2 regions of the Paraburkholderia sp. JHI869 genome follow, and region 1 is predicted to be linked to the other one. Evidence: predicted binding sites of a transcription regulator. Region 1 holds the regulator's gene; the other holds the start of a gene.

Region 1 (4,412 bases):
CGCTGATGGGCCCGACGGGCGTGGGCAAGACCACGACCACGGCGAAGCTCGCCGCGCGCTGCGTGATGCGCTTCGGCGCAAGCAAGGTCGCGCTGCTCACCACCGACAGCTACCGTATCGGCGGCCACGAGCAACTGCGCATCTTCGGCAAGATCCTCGGCGTTTCGGTGCACGCGGTGCGCGACGGCGCGGACCTCCAGCTCGCGCTCACCGAACTCAAGAACAAGCACATCGTGCTGATCGACACGATCGGCATGAGCCAGCGCGATCGCGCCGTGGCCGACCAGATCGCCATGCTGTGCGGCGCGGGCCGCCCGGTGCGGCGCCTTCTGCTGCTCTCGGCGACCAACCACGGCGACACGCTCAACGAAGTCGTGCAGGCCTACCAGAGCGAAAACGCACCGCTCACGGGCTGCATCCTCACCAAGCTCGACGAGGCGACCAACCTCGGCAGCGCGCTCGACACCGTGCTGCGCTACAAGCTGCCGGTGCATTACGTCTCGACGGGCCAGAAGGTCCCAGAGAACCTCTATGTGGCGACGCGCCGCTTCCTGATCCGCAGCGCTTTCTGCATTCCGCGAGAGAGCTCGCCGTTCGTGCCGCACGAAGACGATATCCCGGCGCTGCTGTCGGCTCTCTCGACGCGTTCGAATTCGCAGGCTCCCGAGGTCAGGTTTGGATAAGTTCGTAATCGATCAGGCAGAAGGGCTGCGCCGGCTTCTCGCGCGCGAAGGCTCGCGAGTGGTCGCGGTGACGGGCGGTGCGGGTTCGCCCGGACGCACGACCACCGTGGTCAATCTCGCGGCTGCGCTCACTGCGCAGGGCAAGGACGTACTCGTCATCGACGAGTGTCTGGGACCCCGCTCGGTCTGTTCGCTGATAGGCGGAGTACGCGGCGCCGGCAACTTCGCCGCCGTGATGCGCGGCGAGCGCACACTCGACGAAGCCGTGGGGCGTCACGCGCTCGGCTTCGGCGTGCTGGCCGCCTCGCGCGACAACCGCGCGCAGTACACGAGCGCGCAACTGCACAAGGTCATTTCGGGCCCCGCCGACATCGTATTGATCGACGCGCAGCTCGATGCCGAAGGCGCGCTGTCGCCGCTCGCCATGCACGCGCACGACGTGCTGATCGTGATGCGCATCGGTGCGCAGTCGATCACGGACGCCTATGCGTGCATGAAACGGCTGCACTTCGCGCATGCGATCGCGCAGTTTCGCGTGCTCGCGAATCATGTGGCGAACGCAAGCGACGCGCAGACCGCGATCGAGAATCTCGCGGGGGTGGCGAGCCGCTACCTGAGCGTGTCGCTCGACAGCGCCGGAAGCGTCGCTGCCGATCAACACATGGCGCAGGCACTCAAGCTCGCGCGCTGCATCGTCGATGCGTTTCCGTCGACATCCGCCGCGCGCGACTTCCGGCACGTGGCAGCCGAACTGCCGCACTGGCCCATGCGGCCCGCGGTCTCGGCGTGCTCGCCGGCCACCGCGCGCGCGAGCGGCTCGCTCGTCGCGACGCACGAAGAACATGAAGCGGCGGGCGACGCACCCGCCGACGACCTGGACGGCGCGCCGCAAGCCGGCGTCCAGCTACACGCTGCGCATGCAACGCATGGAACGCACGCAACGCAAGGAACAAACGCCGCACACAGCACGCTCGCCGCGAACGCCGATTCGTTCGTAGCGGCCGTGACGGGTGTGCATCCCGCACCCAATGCAACATCCGCGTCCGCACCGGCCCACGTGGGCTGGCGGACCGATACGCCCGCGCAGCGGACGTCGCCGCAGCACGTCTGACGTGCGCACGACGACGCCAATCAGGGACATGAGAAGTGGAGAGCACGATGTCGATGTATAACGCTCAAGGAAAAATTTCGCAGGCCGACGTGCTTGCGAAGTACGCGCCGCTCGTGAGACGGCTCGGCTTGCAGCTCGTGGCGAAAATGCCGGCGAGCGTGGACCTCGACGACCTGATCCAGGCCGGCATGATCGGCCTGCTCGATGCGGCCAATCGCTACAAGGAAGATCAGGGCGCGCAATTCGAGACCTATGCGAGCCAGCGCATTCGCGGCGCGATGCTCGACGAGCTGCGCAGCAACGACTGGCTGCCGCGCAGCCTGCGCCGCACCTCGCGCGAAGTGGAAAGCGCGGTGCACAAAGTGGAGCAGCGGCTCGGGCGCTCGGCGAGCGAGGCGGAGATCGCCGAGCATCTGAGCATGCCGCTCGACGAGTACCAGAGCATGCTGCAGGACCTGCACGGCAGCCAGCTCATTTACTACGAAGACTTCGACCGCTCCGCCGAGGACGAACCGTTCCTCGACCGCTACTGCGTCGATCATTCGGACCCGCTGTCGGCGCTGCTCGACGACAGCCTGCGCGGCGCGCTCGTCGAGGCGATCGAGCGGCTGCCCGAGCGCGAGAAGCTGCTCATGTCGCTCTATTACGAGCGCGGCATGAACCTGCGCGAAATCGGCGCGGTGATGGAAGTGAGCGAGTCGCGCGTGTGCCAGCTGCACAGCCAGGCAGTGGCGCGTTTGCGCACGCGCCTGCGCGAGATGTCGTGGGCCGGCCAGGAGAATTGAGGCGGTAGACGGGTCCGCGCGGCGGTTGTGAGCGCGGGCCGGGTGAGGCGAGGGTGAAAAAGCCGGGGTGCGGGAGCACTCCGGCTTTTTTGTTGGCCGACTGGATTGCACAAACAAAAAAGCCGAAGCATCACCGCTTCGGCTTTTTGTCTTTGGCGAGCTGGGTGCTTACAGCCCGAACGCCGGCAGCCGCCCATCGGGACCGTACAGCATCGCGCCGCCGCCCGTTTCGCCGCGCAGGATCGAGAGCGCGCGGCGGTTATGCTCCATGCGCGTGCGGATCATCATGCCGATCGTGAGATTCCTGCGGCGCGCGCGTTCGGTCGAACCTTTGAGCAGCGCCCACTGGCTCGCAAGGCGCGTGTCGCCGTCGCAGGCCATTTCGATGCCTTTACGGCCGCTGGGGAGACCGAGGCCTGCCAGTTGCGCGTCGCGCGCCTTTTCGAGCCCAGCCAGACGCTGCGTGAGCGTGGTCTTCTGCTCGACGATCTGCGGCAGCGCCTCCATGCCGTCGGCCGACACGAGCGCCTTCTCTTCATAGGCGAGCAGCGACGCGAACGCCTCAACCGTGGCGTGTTCGTCGATCAGTGTGGCCAACAGGGCATCTTTCATTGCTAGGCACCAAAAAAAGCGAGGTTTGCGCGGCGCTCGTTGGTCGAGTGTCAGTTGCCTGACGTCGGCTTCATGAGGTCGCGGGCGGTCTGGATCACGCCGTCGGCAATCTTGCCGGAGTCGATCTGCAACGTGCCGTTGCGGATCGCGTCCTTGATCGACTGGACGTGCGCCGTGTCGATGTCGGCCGAGCCGCTCGCGGCGAGCGAGCGCATCGTCGACGAAAGCGACGAGAGGCTCACGTTCGCGCCGCCTTGGGCGGCACCGGCCGTGCCTGCCGCGCCAGTGGTGGCTGCGGTGTCGGTACCGGCGGCGCTTACGCCGGTCGAATCAGCTTGCGAGCGCGCGAGGCCATCCTGCAGCGTGCGCGGATCATTGCGGGTGGAGGAGTCAACTTTCACGATGGGCTTTCCTGATCGATTTGACCTTGATAACGGCATAGGTCGGGCCGAACTTTAGCGCGAAAATCCCACCGTTACATGCTGTTACGTGTGCTGGCGCACAAAGCCGGAAACGGCCGGATCGGGCCGCCGGGCGGGGCTGAAGCCACCGCGTTCCGGCCCTTACCAGCGCTTACCGGCCCTATATTTGCACCTGCACGGTTCCGGCGTCCTTGACCACGCCCGAGATGATCTGGCCGCCGCTCGTGCGCACGCGCACCTGCTGGCCGGGCTCGGCGTTGTTGAGCGCGCTGCCTTCGGCGGAGATCGTGAAGTTGCTGCCCACGGCGATCACTTTCACCGTCTGGCCGATGACCACCGAAGCCGCGCTGCGCAGCATGTCGGTGCGCAGCGGCAGTCCCGCGGCAATGCGCGCGAGCGCGACAGCGCCCGTCGCCTGGTTGGGATCGGTGATGATGGTCTGCGGCAGGCTCGCGAGGTCGCCCGCGCGCGGCATGAAGTCGGCGGCCGAAAGGGCTTCGCCCGCGCCGATCTGGCGCGAGGCCACGTAGTAGTTCACCTCGACGGCCACGCGTGCGCTCACATAGAGCGTCCACGGCTTCGCACCGATGCAGCGCACGCCCACGGTCGTGTGGCCATACGTGCGTGCGCCCGGCGGCATGAACGGCTCGAGCGAGGTGCACGCGGCGAGGCCGCGCGGAAACACCGGCGCGACCGTGATGTTCACGTGGCCCGGCAAGCCCGCCGACTGCTGCTGCAGGAAGTTGAGCGCGACGGCGCGGATCGATTCGCCGTCCTGCTGGCCCGGCGGCGTGGTCTG
Region 2 (4,412 bases), on a different contig from region 1:
GCTTCGCTGTCCGCGCCTTCTTCGACTGCGCCTCCCGTGCCGGGGATGCGCACCGCTTCGGGGATGCCGTCGAGCATCAGCGGCTCGCCATCGGCCATGCCGGGCAGCGAGGGCGCAACCGGCTCGGGCGGCGGGAACGCGCGGCGCAGCGCCGGCTTCACCATCACGAAATAGAGGAACAGAGCCACTGCGCCAATGCCGAGCCACGTCGCAATCTGCTTGGCAAGGGCGAGGATGTCGGGTTGACGCCACCACGGCAGGTTCGCGTTCGGGTCGACTTCGGTCTGGAACGCGGCGTTCACCACGTTCACCGAGTCGCCGCGCTTGGCGTCGTAGCCCATGGCGTCCTTCACGAGCTGTTCGACCTGCGCGAGCTTCTGCGCGTCGAGCGGCTGCATGGTGGCGTGGCCCTTGGCGTCGACCTTCTGCTGATAGTTCACGATCACGGCCACCGACAGGCGCTTCACGTCGCCGGGCGCCTGTTGATAGTGGCGCACGGTCTTGTCGAGCTCGTAGTTCGTGGTGGTGTCGTGATGATCGGAGACCGGCACCGGTGCCGACGCGCCGTTCGCACCCGCCGGCGCGCTGATGGGCGCCGAGGCCGGCTGCGGCGGCTGGTTCGTGAGCGCGCCGGGCACGCCGCCCGCGCCGCTTTGCTGCATCTCCGTGGAGACGTTCTGCTGCTGGCTGCGGATCGCGGCGGCCTGCGGGTTGCCGTTCGGACCGTAGGCTTCGGAGGTCTGCTCGAGCTTCGAGAAGTCGAGGTCGGCGCTCACCTGCGAGCGCGCGTTGCCGGCGCCGAAGAGCGGGGCGAGGATCGCGTCGATGCGCGACTGGGTGTCGTGCTCGACCTGGCGCACGTACTTGAGCTGCGAGGCGTCGAGGCCCACGCCCGTGGCGCTCTGGGTGAGGAGGTTGCCGTCCTGGTCGACCACCGTCACGTTGCGCACCGGCAGGTCCGGCACGGCCGAAGCCACCATGTGCGTGATCGCGGCGACCTGGCCGTCGTCGAGAATGCGGCCCGGATACAGATTCACGAGCACCGAGGCGGAGGGCGCTTCGCGCTCGCGCACGAACACCGAAGGCTTCGGAATGGCCAGATGCACGCGTGCCGACTTCACGCTCGCGATCGACTGAATCGTTTGCTCGAGCTCGCCTTCGAGCGCGCGCTGGTAGTTCACCTGCTCGGCGAACTGGCTGATGCCGAACTTCTGGTTGTCCATCAGCTCGAAGCCGACCGAACCGTTCTTGGGCAGGCCCTGGGAGGCGAGGCGCAGGCGCATTTCGTTGACCTGCTCGGCCGGCACGAGAATGGCGCCGCCGGCGTCCGAGAACTTGTAGGGAACGTTTGCGGCCTGAAGCGCAGTAATAATGGCACCGCCGTCGCGGTCCGACAGGTTGCTGTACAGCACCTTGTAGTCGGGCGCGCGCGACCACAGCACGAGACCGGCGACTACGGCCACGAGCACCGCCACGGCAAAAATGAGCGGCGCGCGCGGGTTGCCGCGCACGTTGCGCAGCGACGAGAGCGAGCCGAGGCGTTGCGCAAAGCCGCCGCCGAGGTCTTCCGCGCCGCCCAGGCCTGCGCCCGCGCCGGCGCCGGGCGCGGCGCCCGCGCCTGGGGTGGCGAGGCCCATGCGGGCGTCAGGGTTGATCAAAGAATTGGCAGTCGAATCCATGCGACGGGTATCTCCGGAGGCTTCCAGGTCTCGCCTTGCATGGCGGAGACTTTCACGAGACGCATTATCCGGGGCCGCTGGCAAGCCGATTGCGCGAATAGAGCCGGGTTTTCCCCCTAGTTTCGGGGCTGCCGAATCGGACCCGCTGCTATGCTCTCCCCCAGATTCGGCGTCCTGTCAAAACGCCGTGCCGGCCGGGCCCGCGGGATTGCCGCGGAATCGCTGAAATTCCGGTCCTGGGGCGCGTCCCCGGAACACCCCGCATGTCCCCTTTTCGTGGAGCAAACATGACCGTGCCAGTATCCCCGCTCACGTCCGCCTTGGCCCAAATGCAGTCCATGGCGACACAGGCGGCCGGGGGCCCCACCGCAGCCGACGAAAAATCGGGCGCGGCCACGGCCGGCGGGTTCGCGGCGGCGCTCAAGTCGTCGCTCGACCAGATCAGCGACGCCCAGCAAAAGGCCGTTGGCGAGTCGCAGGCGTTCGAGCTGGGCGCGAACAACGTGTCGCTCAACGACGTGATGGTCGACATGCAGAAAGCCAACATCGGCTTCCAGTTCGGATTGCAGGTGCGCAACAAGCTGGTGGCCGCCTACACCGACATCATGCAGATTCAGGTCTGAGAGCCTTGGCTTCGTCAGCGCGCTAAAGCTTCCTCCCCTACGTTCCGATAACACGGCTAGAAGAGTCCGTCGCCTGCGCCTCGCGCCGCGCGCCGGACGACCGCATTCAAGCCAAACGTATCAAGGAGAAGCGCCGATGTTTTCCCCTGCCCAATCTGGAGCTAACGCCTATGCACGCGTGGGCGTCGAAACAGGGGTCATGGGTGCGAGCCCGCACAAGCTGATCGTGCTCCTGTACCAGGGGGCACGCCAAGCCATCGCGCAGGCACGTATGCATATGCAGGTCGGCAACGTCGGCCCGCGTTGCGAGGCGATCGCCAAGGCGATCCGGATTGTTGAGAGCGGACTTCAGCTCGCGTTGAATGTGGAGGCGGGCGGCGAGATCGCTCAACGCCTCAACACGCTGTACAGCTACATGACGCAGCGCCTGCTGGAAGCCAATATTAAACAGAGCGAGACCATGCTGGTCGAGGTCGATGGACTGCTGGCTACGCTCGAAGAAGCCTGGTTGGGGATAGCGCCGGAAGTGGCGAGGATGGCCGAACAGTCATCCGCGTCAGGCCCCGGCTCGTTGACGAGATGAGTTCAAAAGCAGACTACTTCGCCCGCTACGAAGCGATAGCGGCCGTGTCGGGGCAGATGCTCCATGCGGCGCGCGATTCGCACTGGAACGATCTGATCGGCTTGCAAGAGGAGTACCGGATCCTCGTCGATGCCTTGAAGGACGTCGAAGGCGTCATACGGCTCACGGTTGCCGAACGCACGCGCAAATACGAGCTGATCCGCCAGATCCTCGCCGACGACGCCGCCATTCGGGATCTCGCAAGCCCTTGCATGGCGCGGCTTTCGGCGCTCTTTTACGGCACCGTGCAGCCCGCGCGGGTCTTGCAGGAAATCTACGGAGCCCGCTAGCGCGGCGCGTGGCGTCTCGCGTGGCAACGGCGCGCAGCGCCCCATGAACCGGCAGGTCGGCGCTATGCGCAGATCCGGAACACCATGAACGGAATCGACACCGGAGCCGCCGCGCTCCTCGCGAGCCGCATCGCGGCGCTCACGCCGGTCGGCCCGCAGGGCGCCTCGGGCGCAGCGCAGACGAGCGTTTCCGCGCTCGCGACGGGCACGGCCGCCCTCGCCGACACCGCTGCCAACACCACCACGACGCAGGACTCCACGCAGACCGTGCTTTCGGCGGTTGCGCTGGCGCTCGACGCCATCATCCGCTCGGGCGGCGAAGCGACGCCCGCCGTGGTGGGCCGCGCGCCGCTCTGGGCCAATCCCGCGGCCGACGCGGCGCCCGGCGGCGCGAGCACCTTGCCGCTGCCGGGACTCGCCGGCGAGCAGCCACAGGCCGCGCAAGCCGCGTTGCTCGCGGACGTGGCGCTCGCAGCCCAGGGTCTTGCAGGCGAGGCGCTGGCCGCAGCGGCCGACGCCGGAACCGGCGCCAGCGCGAGCGCGCAAACAGCGTCATCGCAAGACCCGCAAGCCGGGCAAGCGACTCTAACCGCACAAACCGCACAGACTTCCGCCGCCGCACAGGCCGGCCCGGTCGCTGCGCTCGCCGCGTCGCTCGCGCAGACGGTGAGCACGAGCGGACTCTTCTACGAAGCTCACCTCGCGCAATGGCTGCGCGGCCAGCTCTCGCCCGCCGAACTCGCCGACGAGCCGCAGAACCGCCTGCTCGGCGCCCACGCCCAACTGCCGCTCGACTGGAGCCTCGACGCAGACGACATCGACGACGTGCAGTGGACCGAAACGTTCTCCGCCTCGCCGGGCGGCGCGCGCGGTGAGGCGGGCAATGCAACGAACGCCGCGAACGCGGTCAATGCCGCGCTGGCGCGGGCGTTCCCGGCGCTGGCGGACCTGCACGGCGAAGCGGCCACGGCCCAGGCCCACGTGCGCACGGCGCTCGGCGACACCCTGCTGCCCGCCATGCACGAGGCCGCCGCACAGGCCGCCGGCCCGTCGGTTCATCCTGCGGTGATTCCGCTCGTGCGCCAGCAGCTCGATCTGCTCGCGACCGGCGAGTTTCGCTGGAACGGCGAGGCCTGGCCGGGCGTGCGGGTGGACTGGAGCATCCAGCAAGACGATTACGATGCCCGCGACCCGCACT

What was found. Region 1 encodes FliA, which starts transcription of late flagellar genes. Its sites were predicted from a motif close to CTAAAGTTTNNNNNNNNNNNGCCGNTA; they were not measured.
Region 2: a site for FliA is predicted at 2,326-2,352, ahead of fliS (flagellar export chaperone FliS). Genes of this name have one in related genera too.

What each region holds. Positions count from the first base shown of each region.
Region 1 is NZ_JAYMSC010000055.1:18,103-22,514, reverse strand. It holds gene flhF (flagellar biosynthesis protein FlhF) at 1-683, shown strand, start outside; partial or broken gene VSR72_RS42280 (MinD/ParA family protein) at 676-1,458, shown strand; gene VSR72_RS42275 (RNA polymerase sigma factor FliA) at 1,848-2,579, shown strand; gene VSR72_RS42270 (flagellar protein FlgN) at 2,748-3,191, opposite strand; gene flgM (flagellar biosynthesis anti-sigma factor FlgM) at 3,242-3,592, opposite strand; gene flgA (flagellar basal body P-ring formation chaperone FlgA) at 3,774-4,412, opposite strand, start outside.
Region 2 is NZ_JAYMSC010000038.1:1,191-5,602, forward strand. It holds gene fliF (flagellar basal-body MS-ring/collar protein FliF) at 1-1,679, opposite strand, end outside; gene fliE (flagellar hook-basal body complex protein FliE) at 1,967-2,302, shown strand; gene fliS (flagellar export chaperone FliS) at 2,439-2,885, shown strand; gene VSR72_RS37685 (flagellar protein FliT) at 2,882-3,214, shown strand; gene VSR72_RS37690 (flagellar hook-length control protein FliK) at 3,299-4,412, shown strand, end outside.